DNA from 2 places in the Xylocopilactobacillus apicola genome. Region 1 is predicted to be linked to the other one. Evidence: a T-box and tRNA genes for the amino acid it is inferred to sense, from the RefSeq annotation. Region 1 holds a T-box; the other holds one or more tRNA genes.
The links. The T-box of region 1 lies ahead of asnS (asparagine--tRNA ligase). A T-box ahead of a tRNA ligase gene usually reads a tRNA of that ligase, here a tRNA-Asn.

Region 1 (16,052 bases):
ACTTTGTCGCCGATTCCGCCAGTTGAGTGCTTATCAACCTTGATACCAGGAATTGCTGATAAGTCTAACCGCTCGCCCGAATTGAGCATCTTCATCGTCAAATTTGTCCGCTCACGATCAGTCATATTTTTATAATAAATCGCCATTAAAAGCGCGCTGATCTGATAAGCAGGAATACTGCCGTCAACAAAACCCGAAACAAAAAAATCGATTTCTTTGTCAGTCAGTTCTCCGCCGTTACGTTTTTTATGAATTACATCGACCATTCTCATCTTGCGTTCTCCTATTTCAAATCCGCCAAAAAGCTTGTTCCAACATCGCTTCCTTTGACCTCAAAATTATCTAAAATCGTTGCTCCCAAATCTGCAAAAGTTTTGCGGATTCCAAGAGAGCCTGTCTCTTTCATGCTTGGTGAAAATGCCAAAAGCGGCACAAACTCCCGTGTATGATCGGTTCCTCTAAACGTCGGATCGTTACCATGATCAGCGGTAATCATCAACAAATCATCATCTTTTAAAACTGCAAGAACTTGACCGATTCGCTCATCAAGCTCCATTAAAGCCTTCGCATATCCTGTTGGATTACGGCGATGACCATACATCGCATCAAAATCAACAAGATTAACAAAGCAAAATCCTTTAAAATCCTCAGTTAAGACGTGATCAAGATGATCCATCCCATCCATATTGCTTTCATTATGATATCCTTCATCAATGCCTTGACCAGAAAAAATATCATTAATTTTGCCGATGCCAACTGTATGAAGCTGATGTTCCTGTAAATAATCTAAAACTGTCTTCCCATCAGGCTCCAAAGAAAAGTCGTGCCGATTAGCAGTCCGAGTGAAATGATCTTTATCAGGACCAATATAAGGACGAGCGATCACCCGCCCGATTAAATACTCAGGCCCATTGACTAAAGAGCGCGCATATTCACAAATTCGATACAATTCTTTAACAGGGATTATTTCCTCATGAGCAGCAATTTGCAGGACCGAATCGCCAGAAGTATAAACAATTAGATCGCCTGTCTTCATCTGTTCTTCACCTAATTCTTCGAGAATTTTCGTCCCTGAAGCCGGTCGATTACCGATGATTTTTCGGCCCGAAAACTTTTCAATTTTAGCTAACAATTCTTCTGGAAAGCCGTTAGGAAAATAATCCAGTGGTTTAGTCACTGGTAACTCCATCATTTCCCAATGTCCGTCCATACTGTCTTTACCCGCTGAAATCTCAGCCATTTTTCCATAATAACCAAGCGGTGCTTCAGCGTTTAAAACTCCCTTGATTGGGTTATCCCGCAAGTTGGAAAGTCCCAGTTTGCCTAAATTAGGAAGCTTGAGCTCACCTTTAAGAGCTTCTCCTAGATGACCTAGTGTATCTGAACCGACATCATCAAACTTATCTGCATCAGGTGCAGCACCGGTTCCAACTGAATCCATTACGATCACAAAAATTCTTTGATATTTTGTCATTCTATTATTCCTCTGTCAAAATTTTCACGGTTGCACTAACTCCAAGTCGACTCGCACCTGCTTCAATCATCGCGAGCGCTTCTTTACGACTGTGAATTCCGCCTGATGCTTTAACTCCAAGATCCTTGCCCACAGTTTGCCTCATTAAAGCTACGTCTTCTACTTTAGCTCCGCTCGAACTAAATCCTGTGGAAGTTTTGACGTAGTCGGCACCAGCTGCCACCGCCAATTGACAGGCAGTAACAATTTGTTCCCGATTTAAAAATGAAGTTTCAATAATAACCTTCAACAATTTATTCTCACGGTGGACTTCTTCTGCAACCGCTTTGATATCAGATTCCACAAACTGAGAATTACCACCAACTAATTCACCAATATTTATTACCATATCAATCTCTTGGGCCCCAGCTGTAATTGCTTCTTTTGCCTCAAAGACTTTAGCTGACGTCGTAGTTGCTCCTAGTGGAAAACCAACGACTGCAATCGGCTTCACCGAAGATCCTGCCAAAAGTTTCTGAACTAAATGTATCCAATGGGCATTAACACAAACTGAAGCAGTATTGTATTTAATAGCTTCCATGCAAGTCTGTTCAATATCTCTTTGCGTTGCATTTGGCTGTAAATTGGTATGATCTAAATACTTAGCAAGTTGTTCCGTTGTTAAATTCAATTATTTAACCCCTTTCATTTTCAAAAACAATTCCTATTATATTCTGCTCGACTTTCTTATATATTTCAAGAAAATGCTAACTTTTTCGATATTGCTTTGGCGTTAAGCCGGTTTCTTGTTTAAACGTCTTATAAAAATGTGAAAGATCGTTATAACCGAGAAACTGTGCGATATTTTCAATCGTCAAATCACTTTCACGTAGCAATCTCCGTGCCAAATTAAAACGGTAACGTTTAAGAATCGTGCTTAAATTATCGCCGGTCTCTTTTTTGACCAACATTGAGATATAGTTTGGATGAACATGGAAGTGATTGGCCAATTGATCCAAAGAACAACTAGATAGATGATTTTGACAATAGTTCAAAATATTAACGGCTTTCAAAGAATAATCTTCTTGGCGGCTTTGATAAGATATTTTATCCTGATTGGTTGCTAATTCATCCAACAATAATGCACAAGCTGAGTTGGTGATCTCATTTTTCTGATAGCTCATTTTGACAATTTGGCGCAACAGTAAAAATGCTAAAATTCCAATCGTCGGTTCCGTATCAAAATCAAAAGCATAATCAAGTGGTTCAGCTGAGTTCTTTAAAAGCGCAAAAACTAAATCATCATTAGTAAGTGCGAGAGCGCGAGAAATAAAGTAATTAGTCTTAAATAGAAAGCAAATAAACTCACCATGCTGACCATTTACTAACTGAATTGGACCATTAGATAACCACACTTGATTACTTGTTAACTTAATTTTGCCGAGTTCAATTGAGCCTTTGATAACATAAATAAGCGCCACGACATGATTTTCAATTTGCGCCTGCGGACAATTCCGGTAGTAAAATCCGCTAATTAAACGCTTGGGGTTGTAATAGAAATCACTTACCTGTTGCTTTGAACTAGTTGCATCCGAAATATAACAATCCAGCTCGCGCAAAAAAGGAAATGATTCAATAAGATTAATCGTCTGCATTAAATTTGCCCATTTTTTGTTTAAGAAAAACCAATTAATATAATGATTGATTTTAGTATAGTAAAGAAAAACAAAAAAAGGAAGGACGATCAGAAATGAAATTAGGATTTATTGGCGCTGGAAAAATGGCAACTGCGCTATTAACTGGAATTGTTAAAACAAAAACTGTCGCAGCAAGTGACATCACCGTCTCAGATTTAAATTCAGACGCATTGAGTACAATCAAAGAGAAATTGGGAGTTAATGTCACCCAAAATAGTGCTCAAGTCGTTAGTCAAAGCGAAATTATTGTTCTTGCTGTTAAACCTAACGTTGTCTTGTCAATTTTAAATTCAGTTAAATCTCAAATTAAAGATCAACTAATTATCTCAATTGCCGCAGGACTCGACTTAACTCATTTACAAAGCTCAGTTAACCCTGATACTTCAATAGTTCGTGTAATGCCAAACCTAAACGCGACAGTTGGGGAAGCTGCCATCGCCATTTGCCATAACAATCGTGTTAATGAAGAACAACTAGCAACTGCCCACAGGCTACTTGAAAGCTCTGGCGAACTTTTTGATTTACCAGAAGATAAGTTTGGCTTATTTACAGCAATTTCCGGCAGCTCGCCGGCTTTTACTTTTCTTTATATCGACTCCCTTGCGCGTGCTGGGGTCAAGTACGGTTTGCCTAAGAAACTGGCGGACAAAATCGCAGCCCAAGCCGTTTTTGGTAGTGCAAAATTAATGCAGGAAACTGGTAAGAATCCGTGGGATTTAATCGATGACGTTTCATCTCCTGGCGGCACGACAGTTGCTGGCCTACTGGAAATGCAAGCAAACAATTTTCAAACCGCTGTTATTAAAGGCGTTGACGCAACAATTGCCCAAGACACCAAGCTAAATAAATAGAAAAAGCGCTGATGAATTTTCGTCAGCGTTTTTTAAAGTTTCATTTTAGAAATTTGGTTCAAAAAATGGATGCGCTGTTCTCTAGAAGAATGAGTAATGTTTCCGAAATTGATCCAACGCCCCTTCTTAATTCCTAATTGTTTTAAAGTTTTGTTAATAAAGATTTTTTTGATCCCATTACCACACAGAAATCGGTAATAAAGGGTCGGAGAAGTCGAAGTTGTAAAAACTATTGCCTGTTTTATTTGAGTTAACTCCCCCTTCACTCCCTTTGATGTTACCGTATGACTTAGCCCTGGCCCCTCTTTCATGACTTTGTCAATAAATCCCTTTAACATCCCTGGCACGTCATTCCACCAAATCGGCGTAATAAAAATCACTTGCCGCACACTTTGAAATAAATTTAAATATTTAAGAACAAGTGGATCTTGCGTTTTTCCTTCTTTAAAAAGGTGGAGCTCTTCCTCGTCATAGACAGGCATAAAATGATCTTGGTAAAGATCGATGACTTCATAAGAACGATGATTATTTTCAAGATTTTGGATAACTCGCTCTAAAATAGCGTGATTAAAGCTACCTTTGAAAGGATGGCAATAAATAATCAAATAGTCAATCATTTTGATGATTCCAAAAGGAATTGATTTAAAGTGCATCGCAACACTTCAGGTTCGTATTTAGTTATTTTTCGATCAAGCAAAACTGCATACCCCTGAATAAAAGCCCAAAACTGAACGAATAAAAAATTTTCGTCATGTTCTAAATTTGTTGATAAAGCTAATTCATGAATTAAATTGGTAATTAACGCTAACAGCGGAAACCGTTCAACTTCATCTGGCGAAAAACTTAAAGCTTTACTCGCTATGGGGTTAAAGAATAAGAAATTCATCAGGTGAGGTTGATCAGCAAAAGATTGCAATAATTGATTAGCAAAGATCAAAATTTTTTCTTTTGCAGAAGTAGAACTATTTTCTCTTATTGCCTGTTCAATATTTTGGTCAATTCGATTTGAAATAACCGCCGTTACCTCTGTAAAAAGCTCATCGCGACTTTTAAAATGCTTATAAAAAGCTCCTGTCGTTAATCCAACCTTACCAGCTAGCTTCCTTAACGATAGATCGTGATAATCAGCGTTTTGCAATTCGATAATTGTCGTTTCAACAATTTTGCATTTAGTATAATTAGTTTTTCCAGCCATGGATACCTCCCGCACAACAGGATAACACCGTTATCCTTTGGAGTCAAAACCCTGGTTTAGTGTTTCTAAAAAAGAATTTTCTGTTTCAAAACCAATTTTTCGCAGATTTTTGCATTTATATTTTTGCATAGATTTCATATTTTTTCATAAATTTTGTTCTCTACAAACCCTTTGAAATTACCTGATACGGTTGATCTCAAAAGAGTATCACTTATTTTTCTTGAAAAAAAGTGTTTCTTTTTCTGAAACGCATATCACTGCAGCTTGGTTGAAACGTCGACAAATTATGATAAATTAAGAATGAAACCGATACCAAGGAGGGAAAACATGAACCAAAAAAAAGGTTTACGAAGTGACTTTTTATGGGGAGGCGCAGTTGCTGCTCACCAGTTAGAAGGCGCTTGGCAAGAAGGGGGCAAAGGAATCAGTGTTGCTGATGTGATGACTGCCGGAGCAAACGGTGTTGAACGTCAAATCACTGACGGTGTCAAACCGGGCTTAAACTACCCCAACCACGAAGCGATTGATTTTTATCATCACTACCCTGAAGACATTAAGCTTTTCGCGGAGATGGGATTTAAGTGCTTTAGAACTTCAATTGCCTGGACTAGAATTTTTCCAAAAGGCGACGAAGCAACACCCAATGAAGAAGGTCTCCAGTTTTACGATGATCTTTTTGATGAATGTCTCAAATATAACATTGAGCCTGTAATCACTTTATCGCACTTTGAAATGCCATATTATTTAGTTGAAAATTATGGTGGCTGGCGTAACCGTAAGTTAATTGATTTCTTTGTAAATTTTGCAGAAGTCGTTTTCAAACGTTACAAAAATAAAGTTAAATATTGGATGACTTTTAACGAGATCAACAACCAAACCGATTACAAAAATAGTTTTGCAATTTTCACTAATTCGGGTCTTGTACCAAAGCCTGGTGAAAATATTGAGAAAACAATGTACCAAGCTGCTCATTATGAGTTAGTTGCGAGTGCAAAAGCCGTAAAAATCGGTCACGAAATCAATCCTGATTTCCAAATTGGCTCAATGATTGCAATGGTTCCGCTCTATCCAGCTTCACCAAAACCAGCTGACATCATGAAAGCTGAACGCGCAATGCAGAGCCGTTATTGGTTCCAAGATGTTCATTCGACTGGTAAATATCCAGCTTGGCTGACTAAATATCAAGAAGATCAAGATTGGGAAATGGACATCACTAAAGAGGACATGTCAGATTTAGCTCAAGGAACTGTCGACTACATTGGATTCAGTTATTACATGTCTCGCTGTGTTCAAGCTCAAGACAACGAACCGTTAAACTATCATTACCGTGAAGAGGAAGATAGCGTCCCTAACAAATATGTCAAAGCTTCGGAATGGGGCTGGCAAATTGACCCTGAGGGCTTACGTTATTCGATGAATTGGTTCAAAGATCGCTATGATATTCCTCAGTTCATCGTTGAAAATGGCTTCGGTGCTGTTGACAAAAAAGAAGCTGACGGCAGTGTCCATGATCAATATCGCATTGATTATCTGAAATCACACATTGAACAGATGAAACTTGCAGTTGAAGAAGATGGTGTTGATCTGATCGGCTACACTCCATGGGGCTGCATCGATTTAGTTTCAGCGGGAACTGGCCAAATGTCTAAGCGTTACGGATTCATCTACGTCGACAAAGACGATGAAGGTCACGGAACAATGGAACGCTCAAAGAAAGATTCGTTCGACTGGTTCAAAAAAGTGATCAGCTCAAACGGCGAAAATTTATAGTAGGTTAATAATATGTCTGAAAAATCAAATAATTTTTTAAATCAAAAGTTAATTCCATTCTTTAGTAAAATTGCTGCTTCTAGACATCTAGTAGCATTACGCGATGGAATGACCGCTGCAGTTCCGATGATTATTATCGGTTCTGTTTTCATGATCATTGCTCAATTTCCGATTCAAGGTTACCAAGATTTCATGGCAAATACTTTCGGTAAAAATTGGGCAACAATCGTTCAATACCCAACAAATGCATCTTTTCATATTATGGGTTTAATTGCAGTTGCTGGAATTTCTTATAACTTGGCTAAAAGTTATAAGGTCGACGCATTCTCTGCAATGATCGTGGGAATTGCTGCATTTATTTTAACAATTCCTTTAAAGACTGATAAAGCTGGTGCCCTTTGGGTTCCTTTAAACCAATTAGATTCTGCTGGTTTGTTTATCGCAATGATTGTTGGATTATTCATTACAGATCTATACGTATGGCTGATCCACAAGAATCTAACAATCAAAATGCCCGACACCGTTCCACCTGCTGTCAGTAACTCATTTGCAGCTCTTTTCCCCGGAGCAATCGCCTTACTTTTAGTCTGGGTTATTAGATTAGGTGTTGAAGCAACTCCAATGAAGAGTATTCCAAACGTTATCACCTTCTTCCTTGCAGGTCCATTAGGTCATGTAAGTAATACCTTAGCTGGTGCGTTTGTTATTGAATTGGTTGTTTGTATTTTATGGCTCTTCGGGATCCATGGAGCAAATGCGATCTCTGGCGTTGTTGATCCAATTTTATACGCAACAATGGCTCAAAATGCCGCAGCTCATGCTGCTGGTAAATCTTTGCCAAACATCGTTACTAAGCCATTCTTTGACAATTTCGTCAGAATTGGTGGCTGTGGTGCTACTTTAGGACTCGCAATTTTGATTGTTTTTGCTTCTAAGAGTAAAGAGTTCAAGACTTTGGGAGAATTAATTATTGGACCTGCAGTGTTTAACATTAATGAGCCAATCGTCTTTGGTTTACCAATTGTCTTGAATTACAAGATGGCAATTCCATTTATTTTGACCCCGCTAGCAAACATCACTTTAGCTTATTCAACGATGAAGTTTGGCCTCGTTGCTAAAACATCTGGCGTCTATGTTCCTTGGACAACTCCACCGATTATTTCAGGCTTTTTGTCTACTAACCATATCTCAGGAGCAGTTCTTCAAATCATCGAAATAATTATGGATATTGCGATTTACTATGCTTTCTTCAAGAGTTCTGATAAGGAAAAATATCAACGAGAACAAGCGGCTTCTGCTGTTGCCTAGTAATGTTAAAAAGCTTTTAATTTTCTAGCGAACGTTTGGAATTATTCAGTTCAAATGTTAAACTTTATCTTCATGAACGAACCCAAAAATAGAAAGTTTAACTATGGATGAAAAAACAGAGTTCACAAGAACTGAATGGAAAATTTATCAATATATCCTCACTCATCAAAAACAAGTCATTTCGTATAGTCTGCGCCAGTTAGCGCTCAAGCTGAAGGTTGCACCTGCATCTGTCGTAAGAACAATGAAGAAAATGGGATTTGAACATTATGATGACCTGTGTCTTCAGATCAGAAAAGAGAATCAATTAGACGATGTCGTGGATGATGTTACTTACCAAGCTAAGTATTATTTCAACCAACCAATGATTTCTAAATACGATCAACAGATCAAAGATTTTAAAGAAATAGCTGCCCATAGTACTGATTACCTTTTCTTTGGAATTGGCAGTTCTTCTGACTTAGCATCTTACGGGGCTCGCCAATTTGCTAATAACGGACAAAACGCTTTTGTAATTCATGACCCTTTTTACCCCATTCAAAGAAGTAATGGATCTTGTAAGGGTAAAACACTAATTGTTTTATCCGTTAGCGGTGAGACTCCTCAAGTTATTGAGCCGATGACAAGCTTCCAATCCAAAGGAGCAAAAGTTGTCAGCATCACCAACAGTTCCAATAACACCATCGCTAATTTATCTGATTTGAATTTCTGTTATCTATTGGAATCAAAAATAGTTAATAGTACTTTGAACTTAACAACTCAAATCCCGGTGGTGTATCTTTTAGAAAGACTATCACGATCAATTAACACTTAAAAAAAGACCTTATGGTCTTTTTTTATTTCCTAGAAAATCAATTTGCAATCCCAAACCGTTTTTGCAGATTTTTTTAAATAGAAAACTGTAAACTTTTTACTTAGTAATCTCCGATCCGATAATGATTTTCTAACTTCGTTATCTTATCATGCAAATTAGAGTTGCACTTTGCCAAATCAAAATTCGAAAGATCAGGCAATTGTCCTTCAAACCAATCACAGTAATACTGATAATCATTACTGTCTGCACTCTCTAACATTTGTTTGAACCTCATTAAACCCTCAACTCCCTGCAAATCTTCGATGATTCCATATCCCTCACCTTCTTCAACTTGTGGCATTTCTTGAGTTAAATCATCAACTATTTCACAATGTTGCAATTCTATTAAAACTTCCCAATTGCAACCAAAATCATAAACAAACATCAATTGAGGGTTATCTTCATTAATGACTGAGCGAATCTTTCGATCAAATACACTGTACCTCGTAGCATCTGAGCACAAATCAACGCGCGTTCCTGGAGACATCTCATAACTAATTAATTCACCATCAGTCCGATCTTCAAAATTGAACAAATGGCCTTCATCCATTTCATACAATGCCATAATTACATATGCTAATTGATCTAATGGCTTGTCGCCATCAACTCTAAAATTTCGCCATATTTTAGGTTTACAACCCACCAGCTTAGAATTAAACCGGTAAACATAATGATTGGCCATTTAATATCTCCTTGTTAAATTGCAAGCACGCCACTCTAATCAAAGTTGACGCCTTCAAAATGTTTTTTCTGAACAAGAGGACCGTCAAGATAACCAATATACGTAGCATGTGCCATTTAGATAACTTTTTCATTACGAAAAAAGAACTTTTAATCTCTGCTATATATTATACTAATGATAACATAATTACTGGTGTGAATCTATATTAAGCTTTAAGTGCTAATGCCGCAAAATAGCAAGGTGCGATTGGTTCATTTATATTTATTGGTAATTGGCAGTTGATCAAGCTATTTTCAGGTCAGAAACTTACAGGAATTTATCCCCCTAGCGCATCAAAATTATCGAAGCGCTATCAAAACGATCTTTTATGCTCATAAGCAACCCCCTTCAGGTGATTTTGAAATAAAGTTGCTCAACTACTTTTAAGCTGTTACCGTAGCGTTATTGTTAAATAGCATGCAACCCGCAAATAAATTTTAAACTTGTGATAATACTAAAAAAAGCCCTCACATGAGGACTTTCAATAATTTAGAATTCGGCATTACCTGGCGTCCGAGGGAAAGGAATCACGTCCCGGATATTTTCCATCCCGGTGACAAACATCAACAACCGCTCAAACCCAATTCCGAACCCAGAATGCTCCGTTTCGCCATATTTTCTTAATTCCAGATACCACTTGTAAGATTCAGGATCTAAATTAAAATCGGCAATTTTTTGTTCTAATTGGGCTACTCGCTCTTCACGCTGGCTTCCGCCCAATAACTCACCAATGCCGGGAACCAAGAGATCAACTGCTGCAACCGTCTTGCCGTCATCGTTATTGCGCATATAAAATGCTTTGATTTCTTTTGGATAATCCGTCACAAAAACTGGCTTCTGGAACACTTTTTCACATAAATAGCGTTCATGTTCTGTTTGAAAATCAATGCCCCACTTCACTGGATACTTAAACGATTCTTTTGATTCCAACAAATAATCGACCGCTTGCGTATAAGTAATTTTTTCGAATTTATTATTCGCTGTCGCCTCAAGGCGGTTGATTAGTTCTGAATCCACGTGATCATTTAGAAATTGAATTTCATCTGGTGCATTTTTCAAAACATATTTAATGACCGACTGTAACAATCCTTCAATCACTTCAATTACATCATGTAGATCCGCAAAAGCCATCTCCGGCTCGATCATCCAAAACTCAGCAGCGTGGCGAGTCGTATGCGAATCTTCCGCCCGAAAAGTTGGACCAAAAGTATAAATATTGCGTAATGCGAGCGCAAATGCTTCGCCCGTTAATTGACCACTAACCGTCAGATTGGTTTCTTTCTTGAAGAAGTCCTTGCTCTCGTCGACTTTTCCCTGATCATCTTTAGGTACGTTATCGAGATCTAATGTGGTCACTTGGAACATTTCGCCCGCACCTTCGGCGTCGCTACTCGTGATAATTGGCGTGTTAACGTAAACAAATCCATGTTCTTGCAAGTATTGATGAACTGCAAAAGCAACTAAAGAACGGATTTTGAAAACTGCGTAAAAAGTCTTAGTTCTTGGTCGCAAATGAGCAATCGTTCTCAAATATTCATAAGAATGCTGTTTTTTCTGCAACGGATAGTCTTCGTCAGATTGACCAACAACTTTAACGGCGCTGGCATGAATTTCAAACGGCTGCTGAGCTTTTGGCGTATCAACGACAGTTCCTGTAACTTGAATTGTTGTGCTGATCGTTAACTTGGAGATTTCTTCGTAATTTTCAAGATCAGCTTCAGCAATCACCTGCACATTTTGTAAACACGATCCGTCGTTCATTTCAATAAAACTTAACCGTTTCGTACTTCTGATCGTCTTGAGCCAGCCCGTTACAGTGACAGTCTCCTCACCATGTTCTTTCTTTTCATATAAATCTTTAATCACTACTTGTTCCATCTTCCACTCCTTATTTAGATAAATAAAAAGCCTTTCATCCTAATTCATAGGACGAAAAGCTGTTTTCGCGGTACCACCTAATTTGTTTAGTAAATAAACCTCTCATTAAGAGGACAAATCCTCTTACCAGGTAACGTCTTGGTTACGTCTAAGCCTACTAAACACATTTTTCAGTTAGAAACTCCGAAGGGTTCTTCCTCACGAAACTTTGATTGAGCTTCCACCATCCTCAACTCGCTAAACTTATTTTCGTGAGTACTCGTCTTCATCACCGCTTTATTGATCTAGATTTTTTTCTTAATCTAACACGCCAATTTGTTTTTGTCAAAGGGATGTTAAAGAAAGCCCTCTTCATAGGCCTGTTTGCTAACCCGGATTTGGTCGGACAAAAAAATATCACACTCCGCAAAATAGAAATAATTCAAATCAGGTAGTTCTCCCAACCACCGCCGATAAGACTCACGTTCTTCAGCGGGCCCATTTTGATACACCTGATAATATTCAGCCAATCCACCAACTCCGCCAATATCTTCAATGATGCCATAGCCCGCACCATCCTTCAACCGTGGCAATCCTCTGATTGACATTTCTTCGTAGGATGCTTCTTCAACAGTTACTAATATTTCCCAATCGCAACCCAAATCATAGCGAAATAAGAGGTGGTCGCGCTTTTCATCAAGACAATTATGGAGTTTCCAGGTGAACACATCCAAGCAGATATCGTCCATCAAATCAGGATACTCATCTTCTTGTAAAGTATATCTTAATTTCGTTTTACCCGCCTTGGCATCTTCGATTTCCTGCATAAATTCAAACAAGTGGGAGCTCTTCATTTTAAACATTGCAATTAAAGTATATCCGAGTTGAGCGAGCGTTTTTTCACCGTTAATGGTAAAAGTGCGCCAGATTTTTGGCTCAAATCCCAACAGTTCAGCGCGCATTTGATAAAGGTGATGTTTGACCAATTGTTTTCAACCCTCCATTTAAAAAGCCGCACTTTTTCAGGCACGACTTTCAGTTTGTAGCTCAACTCCTTAAAGTTAAGCTTTGAATTTTTCGTTTCTCTAAGCTAATCAGACATGAATCCCCGATAATGATAATTTTCCCCTAATGAAAATCAATTAACGATATGTTCGCTCCCTTTGCCTTCGATGATGCTCAAAGCATCATCGAGCGAGATGTCCACCATATTTTGAACCGCAATATTAGTATAAAAACCAATGTGCGGCGTCAAAATAACATTGACCATGCTGCGCAATTTCTTAAGCTGCTCGCTTGGCAATTCTTTGCCTCGCAAGTCAAAATTGAAGAAGTTTTCTTCACCGGTCAGCGTATCAAGAGCTGCTCCAGCAATTTGTTTATTTTCTAAAGCGCTAATAAGTGCATCTGTATCAATAACCGGTCCGCGGCATTCGTTGACAATATAAGCCGTTGGTTTCATCATGCTTAACGCTTCAGCATCAATCAAATTCTTCGAAGTTTCATTCAAATCAACGTGCAAGCAAATCACGTCAGATTCCCGCAAAACTTCCTCTTTGGATTTAAAAGTCAAAATATCATCCAACTTATGGTTAGGTTTAACATCGTAAGCAATTACTTTTGCACCCAAAGCATTAAACATTTGAGCACTAGTCGCGCCAATCCGTCCTGCACCAATAATACCAACAGTCAATGAATGAATTTCCGTTGACGGCAAGCCCGCCCAGCGAAAATCTTGTTCAGCCATCCGGGCGTCAAATTGCTGCAATTGCCGAATTAAGCGCATTGTGTGGGTCAAAGCGAGTTCTGCTACTGAACGAGGCGAGTAAGCTGGCACGTTAGTGACTTTCAAACCATTCTCTTTCGCAGCCTTCAAATCAAAATTATCAAAGCCCGCTGTTCGAGTGGTCAACTGTTTAAATCCCATCTCCTTGAGCTTGGGATAAACGCCACTTTCAATTACACCACGCTGCTGGATGACAACTCCATCGTATCCTTTGATCTGATCGATTGTCTCCATGTTAAGTTCCCCTTCGTTAATATCAACTTGGGAACCCGGATGACGTTTTTCCCAAGCCTTAATCGCTGGTACTTCATCATCACGAACACTAAACAAAATAAACTTCATGCATCTCTCCTTTTCTAATTTAAAAAGCCTAACAGGTTTTTGATCTGTTAGGCTACTTCTAAATTCTTTCTTGTGACCAAACAGATTCTAATTCTGGGACCTGTCAGGCTAAATTGCTCATTTAAATAAGCTTTCGTTCCTACAGGTGTCAAACACTCATCGGCGTGCTTGCACCTACCTAATCGATAAGTACAAACACTACCCCAAGAAACGAAAGTACAAATAACTATTCAATTGTCTTGGCTCATTAGTAAACATCAAATTTTGCTCCTGACTTTATTGAATGTTTAGTAGTTTAATATAAAAAGCACTTAATGTCAACGCTTTTTTGAATATTTATCCAAAAACAAGTATTAACTGTTGATAATATTTGCGAAACCATTTTGGAGTACTGCATTTTCTGTGTCAAAAAGACGCAAGATTCCTCCATTTGTTGTTGGAGTATAATACACCGCTGGCTTGCCATTATGAAGCGTAAACAAGTAAGTAATCATGTGCATACTCACTGGCTGTCTAATCGCTGCTGCAACCACTTGATACTCAGATCCATTGTTTCCGTTATTCGACCAAGTCAAATTAATCGGTTGACCATTCAACGTTACTCTTTCCCGCAGGTTTTGATTGTTAATATCGGCTGGAAAGATGAATCCATAGTGATTAACTTCCTGTCCGTCGTAAGTCGCCACATAAGTTTGACCCATTTCAGCTTGCCATTTCTTCATAAACGCAGATAGGCGCTGATTTTTCTCGTCGCTCCATAGCGCACTGGATTTTTGAGGTTGAGCTTTTTCTACGGGCGTGGCACGGACTGGTTGACTTGCTGGCTGCGAAGTTGCAACTTGTGTGACCGCAGCACTTTGAGCCTGAGTAGTTTGAGCTTCACTAGGATTAACTTGACTTGGCTCGCTACTTGCAGACGCTTCCTTGGGTACTTCGCTCGATTTTTTGGCTGCAGCCTTTTTCTTCTTTGAAGAAGTCTTTTTGACAGACTTCTTAGTTGAACTTGAAGACTGACTAGAACTCTTACTTTCGGCACTCGATTTAGATGAACATCCAACTGCCGTAGTCAGCGCTCCTAATAGCATTAAACTCGTTAATGCTCCTTTAAATTTTCTCATTTTGTTCTCCTTAATTAAACAAACGGGATGTAAAATCCAGCAGCGTTGCAAATTGAAATATTATTCTCGCTGATTTTAGTAGTTTCAATTATTAATTTCTTCAATCGTTCTGGCGATAAAGTGGTTTCTACTCTCAAACTAGACCCAGATGAAATTAACCAATCACCTACTTTTTTTAACTCACTAAAGTCATTTACGCTGATTGACTCTCCATCTGTGAAAGAAATTATTAAATCTACTTCCCCAAATCCCTCTTCTAAAAGTTTATTAACCTTATTTATTAAATGCATCGCATCCTCCAGTCAAAAGTTCAGACTTCTTAACCAATTAAATAAAACGCTTACCTCTAAAGTATACAGAATAAAGTAAGAATGTGCAAACTTTATCACTAAAAGAAATATGTCAAACTCTCATCTATACTTTAAAGGCCTAAAAAAAAGCCTCATCGATGCGAGGCTTTCAATTATTCAGTGATTAAACTAACTTTATTTTGATCATTTAACACAATTTGATCATGCTTGGTATTGATGGCAATTAGAATGACCGTCGGGTCATATCCTTCTTCTCGGATTAAATCAAAATCAACTTCAATGAGCGGTTCACCGACTTCAACTCGTTGATTTTCTTTCACCAAAGTTTTAAAACCCTTACCTTTGAGTTTAGTTGTATCAATCCCGACATGAATCAAGAATTCCTGGCCTTTGTCATCAGTCAGACCAATCGCATGACCGGTCGGATAAATCATCGTGATTTTAGCTGCAACCGGCGCCGTAATTATACTGCTGCTTGGTTCAATTGCAATCCCACTGCCGAGGCTCTCACTGGCAAAAACTTGATCATTAACTTCAGACAATGGAATAATCGTACCTTCTACAACTGGTTTTAACTCTTGATTATGTTCAGGTTCTTCTATAACTGCAAAGAAGTAAGTAAAAACAAATGAGAGCACAACCGCAATAACTGCCGTAATGCAAGCATTAAGGAAATTATTAGGATTCTTTCCAATAAAGATCGGTAACGTAAAGACGCCCGGAGCGCCAAAAGCATAACGAACAACTTTAGTGATTCCAGCATATAAGCCCGCAATCCCACCAGCTGCCA
Region 2 (16,052 bases), 450 kb from region 1:
AGTTTAATTTTACATCTTACCTGGAGGTAATGTTGAAGTTGAACCGTAAATTTATGATTTTTATTTTGAGCTTTTGTTCTTTAGGGTGCTCTTTTACTTCAGTTGACGCTTTTTCTGAAGAACAGAATCACCAGATTTCAGTTTTCCAAAGTGAATACCGTAATTTAGACCGCACTCGCTACAATTACAAGAATATTTATTCCCAAAAGCCGATTTTCTCTATTTCACCGGTTATTGGTGCTGATACCAACTCGTATTTAAGAAGTTACGATCAAACTTACAATTTTGTTCGTTCTCTTTTTGGGCTTTCCGGTATTCCGCAAAATGAATTTGACAATCAAAAAGCTTTAATTGGATCTTATGACATGGCTTCCGTTCCCAAAAAAGATGGCAGTAATATTCAACATGGGCTTGAAGGCGTTGTTAAGCCGCCCTATTTGGATAACTATGTTTGGAAACAAGGTGCAGATGCAACTCGTGCTGGTAATATTGCGAATATTGTCCCAACTGGTTTTTCTAATTATTCTGAGCAAACCGTTTGGGATGATGTGTTGGGGTTTGTTGTTGATAATAATAATTATGATGTAAATAGCGTTGGTCATCGAGATTGGATGTTATCTCAAGCACTAAAAAGTTATGGGGTTGGCACAATATATACCGATGTTTCTGATCCTAATACGGTGGTTAGTAACGGAAATGAGAATCTTGCTTTGGGGTATCAGGTTTTTTACTGGGGTGGCGGATATGATGGTGATTACAATAGCAATCTCATTGAGCCCCTGACCTATCCAGCACCTAATCTCTTTCCAATCGAACTAATGAATAGCAGCAATCCTTTAAAGCCAGTTTGTTGGAGTGTGGGATTTAGTAAGGCTTCAGTAGTTGACAAGAATAATAAGCCAACGATTACCATCAAAAATTTAAAAACTGGGCAAGAATCTTCAGTAGATCACAAAAATATTTTCTATGAATCTCAATATGGTGGTTATGAGACGGTTTACTCCTTTATTCCCCGGGGAATTGAGCTTAAAACTGATGAAATATATCAAATCAATTTCACTAATTTAAATTTAAAAACTGCTGAAAATGAGTCAATCAACAATTATTCTTATCAGGTGAGCTTTTTCAGTCTGAATAGTAAACAAAATGAGGATGATTACTCAAATGCCGGACGCAGTGTTTACGTTAATTACCAGCCGAATTATGGAGTGCGAATTTATCAAGAGCCTGGTGGAAAACCGACCGATACGTTTGCTTTTCATGGAACTAGTTGGTTGATTATTCAACAAAAACAAGATGAACATGGCCGAGTTTGGACTCAAATTGGTACTAATCAATGGATTCCCAACGATTACTTGGTTACTGTAAGCTACGATCAAACACCAGTTGGCAAGGTCAAATATGTTCCAGGATACGGAATTAATCTTTGGCAAGGGTATGCTAATAACAAAATTTTCACTGGTAGAAGAGTTATGGATGGAACTAAGTGGAAAGTTTTTAAAAAGGCAATTGTTGGAGATACATACTGGTTTAATCTTGGGGGGAATCTTTGGGTAGACGGACAATACATGACTATAGAGGCTTAGTTTCGAATTATTAACGAATCTTTAGAATTTTTGGTCGTTTTTAAGTTTATAATTATGTTAGTCTTCCTTTAGATATTTAAAGTTAGGACGTTTAAGAGATGAGTGGAGAAATTCAATTTTTGCCTTACGGTAAAAATCCTGAATTAATTAAAAATATAAAAAGTAATTTTCTGAGTATTAAATGTGAACCGAAAGAAGAAAAACAAAATCAGAGTTTACTTGAGGTTTGTAATCGGGAAATCTTTTTAGGTGATAAATTTCGATGTGTTGACTTAATTAGAGAAGTCAGATCCCCGGTCGGAGTTAAACTGAATTTTAATCAAATTGATCGACTAATTGAACAAAGAGTAATCAAAGTCACTGGTGTTAATGAGAATCTTTTGAAATGTGGAGCTTATGCCTTCACTTTTGAATATTATTCTCACAAAAAAGGAGCAATCCTTTTTGTTAAGGATGTGAACTACAAAAATTCAGGACCAGAACAAGTTGATTTGCGAAAAAGTGTTTCAAATAAGTTAGATCTTACTAAGTATTACCATTATACTAATATTTTGGGCTCTAAATAATAAGGAGAATTTAATGAAAGTAAAAAAAGCTATCATTCCAGCGGCTGGTTTAGCAACCCGCTTTTTGCCTGTTACTAAAGCACAGGCGAAGGAAATGTTACCGATTGTCGATAAACCAACGATTCAGTTTATTGTTGAAGAAGCAAGAGCGTCTGGTATTGAAGATATTTTAATTGTTGAAGGGAAGCAAAAAAGATCGATTGAAGATCATTTTGATTCAGCACCAGAACTAGAGTTTAAATTAAAAGAAGATCATAAAAATGATCTCCTTAAGCTAGTTCAGTCGATCACTGATATCGGTGTAAACATGTTTTATGTCCGTCAACCTTATCCCAACGGTTTAGGTGCTGCGGTTTCTCTTGCAAAATCTTTTATTGGCAATGAGCCTTTTGTGGTAATGCTTGGAGACGATTTGATGAATGATAAGGTTCCGTTGACGCAACAATTGATTGATGCTTATGACGATACTCATGCTTCAACGATTGCTGTAATGCAGGTTCCGCACTCCGAAGTTTCTAAATATGGAGTAATTGATCCGATTAAAGAAGTAAAAAAAGATCTCTATAGTGTCAAAACTTTTGTAGAGAAACCGGCGGTAGATAAAGCACCGTCTGACTTTGCTATTATTGGTCGGTATCTCTTAACACCGGAGATTTTTGATTATCTAGCAAAGACCAAGCCGGGTAAGGGGGGAGAAATTCAGTTAACTGACGCAATTGATAGTTTAAATCAAACTCAGCGTGTTTTTGCTCGTGTGTTTAGAGGCGAACGTCATGATGTAGGTAACAAATTTGGCTTCCTTAAAACCAATATTGAATATGGTTTACAGCATCCGGAAGTTAAAGATGAACTAAAAAAATATTTAATCGAATTAAGCAAAAAGTTAAAATAAATGTCAAATGATCAGATTAAGTCGAGGAAAATAGCTAACTTAGCAATTTTTTTGATTTTTTTAACGGTTGTCTACGGAATTTTTATTCACGATCTTTTACCGGTTCGATGGCAAGGATTTGTGGATTTTTTTTTCTATCTTGTCTTATTGGGTAGCGTTTTTATCTTGGTAGGAGGACTTTATCGACGACATTTTTTGTATTTAGATTTAACTGAAAAGACGATCGAAAAGATGAGTCATGCAGAATTTGTAAAAATGGTTGCCCATCTTTGTCGCTGTATGGGTTATGAGAAAGTTAAAGAGCAGTCGGATTCTTTTTTTGACATATCTTATGAGTATCAAGGTAAAAAAGATGTGATCTTTTGTTATCATAAAAAAAAGCTCACGACCATTCCGATCATTAAAAATGCAAGGGTAATTTTAATTACCGATTACCATTTAGAATCTTATGAATTAGATCAGCTAGCAGGAAGCCACTGGAAGTTGATTGAGCATGATGAATTATTACGCTTACTTAATGAATATTTAGTTTAGGAGTTGTCGTGAAACGCGGATATCAAATTTTTGACTTAATAGAAGAAATCACTTTACTAGATGGAACGTCCTATTTTGAAATTGCCAATATTTTTCTTAATGGGATTGCTGAGCATGCTTTTAATAAAGGGTTAATAAAGAATGTTAGGATTGTTAAACTCAATATTCCTCATTCAAAAGACATTGAACTTTACGAAAAATTTGTCAATGAGCAGGAGGTAATTCCTGATTACGGGTTAACTCAGTGGCAAATTTGGAATAAGGAAGATCCAAAAATCAAAAGTATTTATGACAGAATTTTAAAATCTAACGGCGTTATTGGGTAAATATTACAATGGAAACATTTCATATCATTCATACCAATGATTTTCATTCTCATTTTGAGTATTTACCGGCAGTTAAGCGAATAATTTTAGAAAAAAGGGAAAATTATCAACGAGATCATGAGAGTTACCTTTTAATTGATGATGGAGATAATTTAGATCGTTCTCATCCTTTGACTGAAGCAACGATGGGAGTGGCTAATGTAAATTATTTGAATGATTTGCATTTTGATGCGGTTACGATCGGTAACAATGAAGGTTTAGGGATGAATCCAGCTGAATTGACAAGGATTTATCAGAAATCTCACTTTAAAATCATTGAGGGGAATGTTTTTGAAAAGAACACAAAGAAGTTGCCAAATTTTGCAAGACGAGATTATATTTTTCGAATAGGAAATTTAAAAATTGGAATCTTTGGCTACACTGCTTTTTTTAATTCGTATTTGTTTAATGGATGGAATGCTGTTTCGTATGAACAACTTATTGCGTCAGAAGTAGAGAAATTAAGGCCACAAGTCGATGTGTTGATCCTTTTATCTCACCTTGGAATCAAGGTCGATGAGTCTATTGCTGATCAATGCCCTTTGATCGATGTAATCATTGGAAGTCATACTCATCATTTGCTTCCTCATGGTGAAATCCGAAATGGGGTGCTTTTAGCCGCAGCAGGGAAATTTTTTGAAAATACAGGTTTTATTGATTTGACTTTAGAAAACCGAAGAATTCTTAAAAAATCTGCTTATACAGTTCCTTCAGAGGTTTTACCTAAAGATATTCTGCAAAATGATATATTATCGAAAAAAGGGGACCAGATTATGGAGCAAGAGTTGGTTATAGAAAATTCTCCAGGGTTTGGTTTTAGCAATTTTGAAAAATCTGATTTAAGTGAGCTATTTGTTCTGGCGCTAAGAAACTATACAGGATGTAAATATGTTATTTTAAATGCTGGGTTATTTTTGAACGGTTTGCCAAAAGGTAAAGTTACTTACCGCGAAGTATTTCATGCTTTGCCTCACCCAATTCATCCAATTATAGTTAAACTTACGGGTGTTCAATTGCGAAGTTTTATTACCGAAATAGAAAATACTAGAAATTTTTTAACAAAATATCCACTGAAAGGAGTTAGTTTTCGCGGCCGAATTTTTGGCTCAATGCTTTATTATGGTATTGAAGTTGACGGTTCTAACGCATTTTTTAATCACAGAAAAATAGTCGATGATCAGGTTTATTCAATTGTGGTCCCGGATAATTTTCGCTACTTGAAATACTTTCCTTCGATTGAGCAGGCAAGCAAAATAAAACCTTTTTATGGAAAATTTTTACGAGAAGTATTACGTGATTATTTAAAAAACAGCTATGGAAGAAAATAAAAACACTAAATATGACTTTATCGAATCACATGTTAGGCATCGAGGCAAGTCATTTGTTTCCATTGATAGAAATTTTTATCTAATAGTAGATAATTATAAAAATAGTTTAGATTTAGATTCGTTAAAATCTCGTTACACAATTTTTTTTGCCAAATTTGATTATATATTTGGTGACTGGAGTAATGATCAATTAAGATTAACAGGCTTCTATGAAAAAGCAGGTAAGAATAAGTTTAAATCAATTGCAACTTGCGAAGATTTTTTGAATGAATTTTGTACTTTTGATTGTCCTTATTTTTTGTTGAAAAAAATAGTTGGCGGGCTTTAATATGTGTGATGAAATGAGGTACCAAGGCTATTTGATTGATTTGGACGGGACGATTTATCGTGGAAAAGAAAAAATTCCTTCGGCCGTAAAGTTTATTAAGGATTTATTCGAAAATCATCTTAAATTTCGTTTGGTGACCAACAATACAACTAGAACTCCTGAGGCTATTGTTGATTTCTTGCATGTTTATCATCAGATTGACGTCGAATTATCAAATATTTATACAGCTTCGAAGGCAACGGCCGAATACATTGCTAGAAACAAAACGGTTACTTGCCCCCATGTTTACGTAATTGGTGAGAATGGCTTGAAAACAGAATTGGCTAATTATGGTTTTATTTACGATGAACTAGATCCAGATTATGTTGTTGTTGGGTTGGATTCGGATGTAACTTATCATAAATTGGAAATTGCGGCCTTGGCAATTGAGAAAGGGGCAATTTTTATTGGAACTAATCCTGACCGAGCCATTCCTAAGGAAGTTGGTTTGGTACCCAGTGCGGGTGCACTTATCGGTTTATTACAAATAGCAACGAAGGTTGATCCAGTTATAATTGGAAAACCTCAAACGATTATGTTGGACTTAATTTCTGAAGATTTAAATGTAGCCAAAGAGAATTTAGTTTTGTTTGGTGATAATTATGATACTGATATTTTAGGCGGAATAAATTTTGGGATTGATACAGCACTTGTTTTGACAGGAGTAACAAAAAGAGAAGATTTAAAAAGTGTAGATAAATTGCCTAAATTCATTTTAGATAGTCTTGAGGAGTGGCATTTTGCTTGAACGTTTTCGCTTATTTAGTAGGGGATTATTGATTTTTTTAACCACTTTAACAGCAGTCATTTTTATCACAGTTGCATCTTCACCATTGGTTTTTAGATCGCTTATTTCGCCGTTACATTTAGTGAAAATTAGCGGATTGAATGTTTCAACTTTAATGAAAAACTATTTAGTGGTTGTTAATTATTTGCTCAATCCATTTAATAATCATCTTGTTTTTCCAAATTTTATCCAATCTTCAGCGGGTTTGCGTCATTTTTTTGAAGTCAAACAACTGATATTGGTAAATAATGTTGTTTTTCTTTGCGGTTTAATTTGTTCATTTTTTGTTTTCCGATCAGCTAGTCGAAGTAAATACTGGTTAACGCTTAAAAGATCATTGCTTTTTTTGATAGTCATTCCTTTTGTTTTGATTTTTTTGATGTTTGCGACAGATTTTAATCAATTTTTTGTTGAGTTTCATATGATTCTTTTTCGTAATTCAGATTGGATTTTTGATCCCATGAGAGATCCGATTATTAATATTTTGCCTGAAGAATTTTTTGAAGTTGAGTTTATTTTTTTCTTTGTCTTATGGGTCTTAGTTTTACTGATAATGAATATTTTGATTAATCGCCAAATAAAAAAAGAATTGTCATTGAACAATTCCATGGATATTTCGATTACTCGTTAACGAATAGTCTTCAATTGCACTATTAACTGCGATAGGAACCTCACCAAAACCGTTGGCGAGGATTTTTTGTTTGTAGGGATAAATAGTTGCGTCGCCAATTGCATAAATTCCAGGTCGGCTCGTTTCCATTTTTTGATTAACAGTGATTAAATTTCGTTCAAGTTCAACACCCCAGTTTTGCTGAATTCGATTATTTGCTTTAAATCCATAGCTTACAATCAGTCGATCGGCATTAATTATTTCTTTAATTTCAGACTCTCGAGCTTTCTGAAGGTTTATTTTTAACTTACCGTTTTCTTCATTCAACGCAGAAATAACATAGGGGGTCATTATCTTGACGGGAGAATTTTTAATTTTAGCCATATTGGACTCCAGAGCACGAAAACCTTCACGGCGATGAATAATTGTAAGATGTTCAGCGTGATTTAATAGTTGTAAAGCAGTATCAATTGCTCCATCACCTCCGCCAGCAATTGCAACATTGAGACCTTGATAGGAACGTGGATCTCTTACATAGTAGGAGATAAATTTATTTTCAGTCGTTTCATCAATTAAAAGAGGCAATTTTCGGGGCTCGAATGGTCCAATTCCAGTAGCAATAATAATTGTTTTACTGTACGTCGTTGTTTTGTCAGTTTCAATTTCGAAGACTCCTTCGGAGTAATTGATCGTATCAACTGTATTGTTGAGTAAGACGTTAACAGGAAACCCATTAAGTTGCTTATCTAAACGTTCGATAAAATCAGTTGCTTTAATTTGAGCAAATCCGGGAACGTTAATCATTTCTTTTTCCGGATAAAGTGCAGCTAGTTGGCCGCCAAGCTTGCCTAATGATTCAATTAACTGAACTTTTAAGGTTCTCAAGCCAGCATAATAAGCTGCAAACATGCCAATCGGTCCACCACCAATGATGATTACGTCATAAATATTTCTGTTCTTTATTTGCATTAGATTATTCCCAGTAGCTCTTAATTTTAATAAGAGTTATTCAATATCCTTTCTTTTGTTTATAATATTTATACCCGCTGATCAGCTTTTGGGCGATAATTGAATGTATCATAGCATAAAATAAAGAAACAGGATTAGGAGTTTACTTCATTGGAAAGAAAATTAAAAGTTGGTGATATCGTTTATGGGACGGTCTCAGGAATTCAAAGATATGGAGTTTTTGTTGAATTAGATCATGGGTATCAAGGACTTATCCATATTTCAGAGGCGAAAAATGGATATGTCAAAAACTTACATCAAATCGTTCATGTTGGAGATCGAGTACGTGTAATGATAATCGACATCAACGAATATAATCAAAAAATTTCTTTATCTTTAAGGGTTCTTGAACAAAAAAACAAAAGTTCAATCTTGAGTGGGAATCGTCCAAAAAATTTAAATAAAGAATCCAGAAAGAAAACTTTCTTTACAAACCATCGATCAAATATAGGATTCTCAACTATCAAGAATGAGTTACCTTATTGGATTGAAGAGGCGAAAGAGAAAATATCCAAGAAAAAATAGATCATTATTAAATTCGGTATTTACATTTTGAATTAGAGTGCGTATAATAGTTTTTGTCCTTGAGAGAGATAACCGATGTTTTTGCGGCCGAAAAAAGGAAAAAGGTCAAAAAAGCGGTCAACGAAGAAGAACGAAAAAAGGTTGAAAAAAAAGAGTTGACAGAGGTTGTTAAACGAGGTAATATATAAAAGTTGTCGCGAGCGAGCGAAGAGTTGAAAGAAGCTAGTAGCGGTGAGGGATGACGGAACATTTGCTCTTTGGAAACTGAACAAGTCAAGCTCAGAAGTGAGATGAAAATCTTTTTGAGAATACCAGGAGGTAGAGATACCGAGAAGGTAGAGAAGAGAGAAGTAGTTAAACTTCGAACCCCTGTTGAGGAGATCAACAGCGAGAGAGACTCGAAAAACCGACGAGAGGGTCGTAAAACCACAAAGGATAACGAGAATTATTGAAAAGCCAGTAAGGTTTAAGATAATGAGTTAGAGAAATCAAATGAGAGTTTGATCCTGGCTCAGGACGAACGCTGGCGGCGTGCCTAATACATGCAAGTCGAGCGAGGGAAGCAGAGGAAACCTTCGGGTGGAATCAGTGGAACTAGCGGCGGATGGGTGAGTAACACGTAGGTAACCTACCGAATAGACGGGGATACCATTTGGAAACAAGTGCTAATACCGGATAGAGCAGATAATCGCATGATTAACTGAGGAAAGGGCGGCTTTAAGCTGTCGCTAATCGATGGACCTGCGGCGTATTAGCTAGTTGGGGAGGTAAAGGCTCACCAAGGCGATGATACGTAGCCGACCTGAGAGGGTAAACGGCCACATTGGGACTGAGACACGGCCCAAACTCCTACGGGAGGCAGCAGTAGGGAATTTTCCACAATGGACGAAAGTCTGATGGAGCAACGCCGCGTGAGTGAAGAAGGTTTTCGGATTGTAAAGCTCTGTTGTTAAAGAAGAAGGGTGAGTAGAGTAACTGCTATTCACTTGACGGTATTTAACGAGGAAGTCACGGCTAACTACGTGCCAGCAGCCGCGGTAATACGTAGGTGGCGAGCGTTGTCCGGAATTATTGGGCGTAAAGGGAGCGCAGGCGGTTTAATAAGTCTGATGTGAAAGGTCATAGCTCAACTATGGACGTGCATCAGAAACTGTTAGACTTGAGTACTAGAGAGGTCAGTGGAACTCCATGTGTAGCGGTGAAATGCGTAGATATATGGAAGAACATCAGTGGCGAAGGCGGCTGACTGGCTAGTAACTGACGCTGAGGCTCGAAAGCGTGGGGAGCGAACAGGATTAGATACCCTGGTAGTCCACGCCGTAAACGATGAATACTAAGTGTTGGAGGGTTTCCGCCCTTCAGTGCTGCAGCAAACGCAATAAGTATTCCGCCTGAGTAGTACGACCGCAAGGTTGAAACTCAAAGGAATTGACGGGGGCCCGCACAAGCGGTGGAGCATGTGGTTTAATTCGAAGCAACGCGAAGAACCTTACCAGGTCTTGACATCTCCTGAGGTACTAAGAGATTAGTATGTTCCCTTCGGGGACAGGAAGACAGGTGGTGCATGGTTGTCGTCAGCTCGTGTCGTGAGATGTTGGGTTAAGTCCCGCAACGAGCGCAACCCTTATTTTTAGTTGCCAGCAGTAAGATGGGCACTCTAAAGAGACTGCCGCAGATAATGCGGAGGAAGGTGGGGATGACGTCAAATCATCATGCCCCTTATGACCTGGGCTACACACGTGCTACAATGGATGGTACAACGAGTTGCGAACTCGCGAGAGTAAGCTAATCTCTGAAAGCCATTCTCAGTTCGGACTGTAGGCTGCAACTCGCCTACACGAAGTCGGAATCGCTAGTAATCGCGGATCAGCATGCCGCGGTGAATACGTTCCCGGGCCTTGTACACACCGCCCGTCACACCATGAGAGTTTGAGACACCCGAAGCCGGTGAGGCAACCTTTTCGGAGGAGCCAGCTGTCGAAGGTGGAGCAGATGATTAGGGTGAAGTCGTAACAAGGTAGCCGTAGGAGAACCTGCGGCTGGATCACCTCCTTTCTAAGGAAAAAGGAAAGCTTGACTTGTTTAGTTTTGAGAGAGCGAAGTGTTGGGGGATTAGCTCAGTTGGGAGAGCGCCTGCTTTGCACGCAGGAGGTCAGCGGTTCGAACCCGCTATCCTCCATTGACCGGGAGTAGAAGAAGTACGAGAGTATGGAAGCTAAAGAAGGTCAGTGAGACTTGGAGATTGAAAACTGAATATCTACTAAAAGTTGATAGTTGAGAGACTATTAGCTGATAAAGAAGCCACATTGCGCGTTAAGAAGAAGTCCGAGAGGATGGAAACGAGACGAAAAAGAGTCAAAGGTTAAGAAGAAAAGGCGCACGGTGGATGCCTAAGCACCAGGAGCCGATGAAGGACGGAACGAACACCGAAATTCCGCGGGGAGCTGTAAGTAAGCTATAATCCGCGGGTATCCGAATGGGGAAACCCAGATATCTGGAAAGGTATCTACTTAATACTGTAAAGGTATTAAGGGGGAACGTGGGGAACTGAAACATCTAAGTACCCACAGGAAGAGAAAGAAAGATCGATTTTCTTAGTAGCGGCGAGCGAAAAGGAAAGAGCCCAAACCAGCAGTTTACTGTTGGGGTTGTAGGACTGCCATTAAGGTTGGAATAACTAGTTGAAGTTGCGTGGGAAAGCACACGATAGAGGGTAAGAGTCCCGTAAACGAAAGTTAAGAAGAGTGAGGCAGGATCCTGAGTAAGGCGGGGCACGTGAAACCCCGTTTGAAGCAGGGAGGACCATCTCCCAAGGCTAAATACTACCTGGTGACTGATAGAGAAACAGTACCGTGAGGGAAAGGTGAAAAGAACCCCGGAAGGGGAGTGAAATAGATACTGAAACCGTGTGCTGACAAGTAGTCAGAGGCCGTTAAAGGCTGATGGCGTGCTTTTTGTAGAATGAGCCGGCGAGTTATGTTTACGTGCAAGGTTAAGTTGAGAAGACGGAGCCGAAGCGAAAGCGAGTCTGAAAAGGGCGCGAGTACGTAGATATAGACCCGAAACCAAGTGACCTACCCATGACCAGGTTGAAGGTAAGGTAAAACTTACTGGAGGACCGAACCCACGTATGTTGAAAAATGCGGGGATGAGTTGTGGGTAGCGGTGAAATTCCAATCGAACTTGGAGATAGCTGGTTCTCTCCGAAATAGCTTTAGGGCTAGCCTGGAGGAAAGTATAGTGGAGGTAGAGCTCTGTTTGGACTAGGGGCCAGTCAATGGTTACTGAATCCAGATAAACTGCGAATACTGCTATAAAACACCTCTGGAGTCAGACAGTGAGTGATAAGATCCATTGTCGAAAGGGAAACAGCCCAGATCACCAGTTAAGGTCCCAAAATACATGCTAAGTGGAAAAGGAAGTGGGGTTGTAGAGACAACTAGGATGTTGGCTTAGAAGCAGCCATCATTAAAAGAGTGCGTAATAGCTCACTAGTCGAGTGACCCTGCGCCGAAAATGTACCGGGGCTAAGCATGATACCGAAACTGTGGATGTGCATGAAGAATGTACGTGGTAGGAGAGCGTCCTATATGCGGAGAAGCTGTATCGTGAGGAGCAGTGGAGCGTATAGGAGTGAGAATGCCGGCATAAGTAGCGAGAAATAGGTGAGAATCCTATTCACCGAAAGACTAAGGTTTCCTGGGGAAGGTTCGTCCGCCCAGGGTTAGTCGGGACCTAAGGAGAAGCCGAGAGGCGTATCTAATGGACAGCAGGTTGATATTCCTGCACTATATATGACTGATTGAGCGAAGGAGTGACGCAGGAGGATAAGTACGCATGCTGATGGAAATGCATGTCTAAGTATCGAGTCAGGGAAAGAGAGAAAAGCTTTTTTCTGATAATGGTGAGATACGAATGGGAGCGAAATAAAGTAGCGAAGGTACAGATTTCACACTGCCGAGAAAAGCTTCTAGTGAGGGAGTATATACCCGTACCGCAAACCGACACAGGTAGTTGAGGAGAGTATCCTAAGGTGAGCGAGAGAACTCTTGTTAAGGAACTCGGCAAAATGACCCCGTAACTTCGGGAGAAGGGGTGCTGATTAAGAGATTGATCAGCCGCAGTGAAAAGGCCCAAACAACTGTTTATCAAAAACACAGGTCTCTGCTAAATCGTAAGATGAAGTATAGGGGCTGACGCCTGCCCAGTGCTGGAAGGTTAAGGGGAGCTGTTAGGAGCAATCCGAAGCAGTGAACTGAAGCCCCAGTGAACGGCGGCCGTAACTATAACGGTCCTAAGGTAGCGAAATTCCTTGTCGGGTAAGTTCCGACCCGCACGAAAGGCGTAATGATTTGGGCACTGTCTCAACAAGAGACTCGGTGAATTTATAATACCCGTGAAGATGCGGGTTACCCGCGACAGGACGGAAAGACCCCATGGAGCTTTACTGCAGCTTGATATTGAACATTTGTGTAATTTGTACAGGATAGGTAGGAGTCAATGAAACTTGGACGTCAGTTTGAGTAGAGACGCTGGTGGGATACTACCCTGATTAGATGAGTGTTCTAACCTACTACGAGAGATAGAGGGACAGTGTCTGGCAGGCAGTTTGACTGGGGCGGTCGCCTCCTAAAGAGTAACGGAGGCGCCCAAAGGTTCCCTCAGAATGGTTGGAAATCATTCGCAGAGTGCAAAGGCAAAAGGGAGCTTGACTGTGAGACCTACAAGTCGAACAGGGAGGAAACTCGGGCTTAGTGATCCGGTGGTACCGCATGGAAGGGCCATCGCTCAACGGACAAAAGCTACCCTGGGGATAACAGGCTTATCTCCCCCAAGAGTTCACATCGACGGGGAGGTTTGGCACCTCGATGTCGGCTCATCGCATCCTGGGGCTGGAGTTGGTCCCAAGGGTTGGGCTGTTCGCCCATTAAAGCGGTACGCGAGCTGGGTTCAGAACGTCGTGAGACAGTTCGGTCCCTATCCGTCGCGGGCGTAGGAAATTTGAGAGGATTTGTCCTTAGTACGAGAGGACCGGGATGAACATACCGCTGGTGAACCAGTTGTCTTGCCAAAGGCATAGCTGGGTAGCTAAGTATGGAATAGATAATCGCTGAAAGCATCTAAGTGAGAAACTAACCTCAAGATGAGATTTCCCATACCGTAAGGTAGTAAGACTCCTCTAAGAAGAAGAGGTAGATAGGCTGGGAGTGGAAGTACGGCGACGTATGAAGCGGACCAGTACTAATAAGTCGAGGTCTTAACCGGGACGAGAGTAATGTGGTGAAGTAGATATTTAGTTTTGAGTGTCGAAGGACACGAGTGTGGTGGCGAAAGCAAGAAGGAAACACCTGTTCCCATTCCGAACACAGAAGTAAAGCTTCTTAACGCCGAGAGTAGTTGGTGCGTAAGTGCCTGCGAGGGTAGGAAGCTGCCACACTTTATTCCGGTTTAGCTCAGTTGGTAGAGCGCTTGACTGTTAATCAAGATGTCGCCAGTTCGAGTCTGGCAACCGGAGTATATTCTCTAACTATTCAGTTAGATGTTTCTATCGGTAATTAGTTACCGATTAGTTATGACCCGTTGGTCAAGTGGTTAAGACACCGCCCTTTCACGGCGGTAACATGGGTTCAAATCCCGTACGGGTCATCGGGCCGACTTAGCTCAGTTGGTAGAGCATCGGTATCGTAAACCGGCGGTCAGAGGTTCGAATCCTCTAGTCGGCATGGTTAACTCTAGTTTTTCTAGAGTTTTTTATTTCTAGGTTTTAAAGTTTTGATTGACATTAGTGCTATTTGATTTTATATTATTAAATGTATTACTTTAATGATGCGGGTATGGCGGAACTGGTAGACGCGCAGGATTAAGGATCCTGTGAGAGTTAAATCTCATGGAAGTTCGAGTCTTCTTGCCCGCACTTTTTAAATCAGGAACTGATAGTTAATTCTATCGGTTTTTTGTTTTGCGAGAGATTTCAAATTGACTAGTTGTAATCTCTTTTTTAATTTTATTATAATTAATTATATTTTGTTGTTTTTAATCATTAATTAAGAAAAATGTTTTTTATTTGATTAATTAGTATAATCTACTAGATTAAAGTTTTAGGAGGAAGATATGGATAACAAGAAATCAAAGAAAATTTTAAGTGCTTTGATGCTTTTTGTTCTAAGTTTAATGATGTTTGTCACAACAGGTCGTCAACGAGTTTTAGCTGATGATGTAGCTTTTGTTGGTCAAGTATCTTATGTTAAGGGCTATAGTATTAGAGTTTACCAAGTAAATGGTACAGGAGTTGCTTCGACTGATAAGCTACTTTTGGATGGAACACTTTGGAAGGTATTTGGCAGTCAAGATATTAATGGTGTCCAATACTATAATGTTGGTGGTAACCAATGGGTCCAAGCTCAATATATTAAGAAGTATATTGCTCCTGAAATTCCTAGTTGGGATGGAAAGAGTTATGTAACTGTTGGATATGAACCTGGTTATGGAATTGCTGTTTATCAAGCTCCAGGGTTTGGTAATACTTTAGTTTCAGGCTTGTATCTACAAAATGGGACAACATGGAAGGTTGTTGGACAAAGACAAGTAGATGGTAAAACTTGGTATGAAGTTGGGACTAACCAATGGGTTCCTGCTGATAATGTTGTACCAGGTCAAATTAATGCGACGAGTGTTAAATTAAGCGTTCCTTACATCAGCCAGTACACACCGGTTTATGCTCCGTGGGGATGTGCTGGAACAGCTATGGCAATGTTAATTGATTATGAAGGACCAATTGTTGACCTTCGTACGGTTCAAGATAATTTACCTATGTATCCAACGCCTGGAGGACAGAAGGGAAATGTTTATACTGGTGTTGGTTTTGGTTATGTGATTAATTCGATTGCTTTAACTAATTATGCACATCGATGGAACAATAATGTTAGAAATGTTACTGGGGCTAATACAGAAACAATTAAAAATTTAGTTTTAACTGGTCATCCAGTGTTGTATTATGGCTATTCATCATACCAAACTGATACAAACCGTAATCATTGTAAAGTGATTGTAGGTTACGATAACGGCAACTTTTTGATTCACGATCCACTTTATTTTTCAGCAAATGATGGCGCAGGCTCAGGCGGAACTAGAAAATTAGGTTATAACAATGGTTATGATAACGGTGCTATATATTGGTCTAATTTGAGCAAATTTAACCATGAGTACGCTGGATCTGCAATGACAATCAAGTAAGTTATATGCCACAAAACAGGCTAATTTGCTTTGCTTTTTCGGTGCCACTGAAGAGAATACAGAATATATTTTGCCACAAATTTAAAAACATTATTTAAAGATAGTTGCTTTTATTTTGAAATCTGGTAAAATAATAGTTGTATTTTTTCAAAGGGTAGTGGTTCGAATAGTTTTATACTTTCCCCATGGTACCTGTGATAGATGCAATTTTTTAGTGGAAGGAAAGTCAATGGAACACGGAACTGTAAAAT

Region 2: it encodes a tRNA-Asn, which carries the amino acid that the T-box ahead of asnS (asparagine--tRNA ligase) is inferred to sense. The anticodon was not compared.

What each region holds. Positions count from the first base shown of each region.
Region 1 is NZ_AP026802.1:412,785-428,836, reverse strand. Features, by position in the region: gene R8495_RS02180 (pyrimidine-nucleoside phosphorylase) at 1-272, opposite strand, end outside; gene R8495_RS02175 (phosphopentomutase) at 284-1,474, opposite strand; gene deoC (deoxyribose-phosphate aldolase) at 1,479-2,144, opposite strand; gene R8495_RS02165 (helix-turn-helix domain-containing protein) at 2,221-3,108, opposite strand; gene proC (pyrroline-5-carboxylate reductase) at 3,204-4,001, shown strand; gene R8495_RS02155 (NAD(P)H-dependent oxidoreductase) at 4,034-4,654, opposite strand; gene R8495_RS02150 (TetR/AcrR family transcriptional regulator) at 4,615-5,196, opposite strand; gene R8495_RS02145 (6-phospho-beta-glucosidase) at 5,524-6,966, shown strand; gene celB (PTS cellobiose transporter subunit IIC) at 6,979-8,274, shown strand; gene R8495_RS02135 (MurR/RpiR family transcriptional regulator) at 8,378-9,088, shown strand; gene R8495_RS02130 (plasmid pRiA4b ORF-3 family protein) at 9,189-9,809, opposite strand; gene asnS (asparagine--tRNA ligase) at 10,338-11,726, opposite strand; T-box leader at 11,771-12,007, opposite strand; gene R8495_RS02120 (plasmid pRiA4b ORF-3 family protein) at 12,062-12,691, opposite strand; gene R8495_RS02115 (D-2-hydroxyacid dehydrogenase) at 12,844-13,833, opposite strand; gene R8495_RS02110 (DUF4767 domain-containing protein) at 14,187-14,951, opposite strand; gene R8495_RS02105 (hypothetical protein) at 14,966-15,241, opposite strand; gene R8495_RS02100 (beta-glucoside-specific PTS transporter subunit IIABC) at 15,415-16,052, opposite strand, start outside.
Region 2 is NZ_AP026802.1:862,159-878,210, forward strand. Features, by position in the region: gene R8495_RS04310 (hypothetical protein) at 39-1,586, shown strand; gene R8495_RS04315 (hypothetical protein) at 1,685-2,152, shown strand; gene galU (UTP--glucose-1-phosphate uridylyltransferase GalU) at 2,166-3,044, shown strand; gene R8495_RS04325 (hypothetical protein) at 3,045-3,578, shown strand; gene R8495_RS04330 (hypothetical protein) at 3,587-3,904, shown strand; gene R8495_RS04335 (bifunctional metallophosphatase/5'-nucleotidase) at 3,913-5,271, shown strand; gene R8495_RS04340 (YutD-like domain-containing protein) at 5,258-5,599, shown strand; gene R8495_RS04345 (TIGR01457 family HAD-type hydrolase) at 5,613-6,386, shown strand; gene R8495_RS04350 (TIGR01906 family membrane protein) at 6,415-7,056, shown strand; gene R8495_RS04355 (NAD(P)/FAD-dependent oxidoreductase) at 7,018-8,004, opposite strand; gene R8495_RS04360 (CvfD/Ygs/GSP13 family RNA-binding post-transcriptional regulator) at 8,155-8,568, shown strand; rRNA gene R8495_RS04365 (16S ribosomal RNA) at 9,057-10,623, shown strand; tRNA gene R8495_RS04370 (tRNA-Ala) at 10,675-10,747, shown strand; rRNA gene R8495_RS04375 (23S ribosomal RNA) at 10,929-13,833, shown strand; rRNA gene rrf (5S ribosomal RNA) at 13,889-14,005, shown strand; tRNA gene R8495_RS04385 (tRNA-Asn) at 14,011-14,083, shown strand; tRNA gene R8495_RS04390 (tRNA-Glu) at 14,143-14,214, shown strand; tRNA gene R8495_RS04395 (tRNA-Thr) at 14,219-14,291, shown strand; tRNA gene R8495_RS04400 (tRNA-Leu) at 14,397-14,482, shown strand; gene R8495_RS04405 (C39 family peptidase) at 14,680-15,801, shown strand; gene R8495_RS04410 (cold-shock protein) at 16,031-16,052, shown strand, end outside.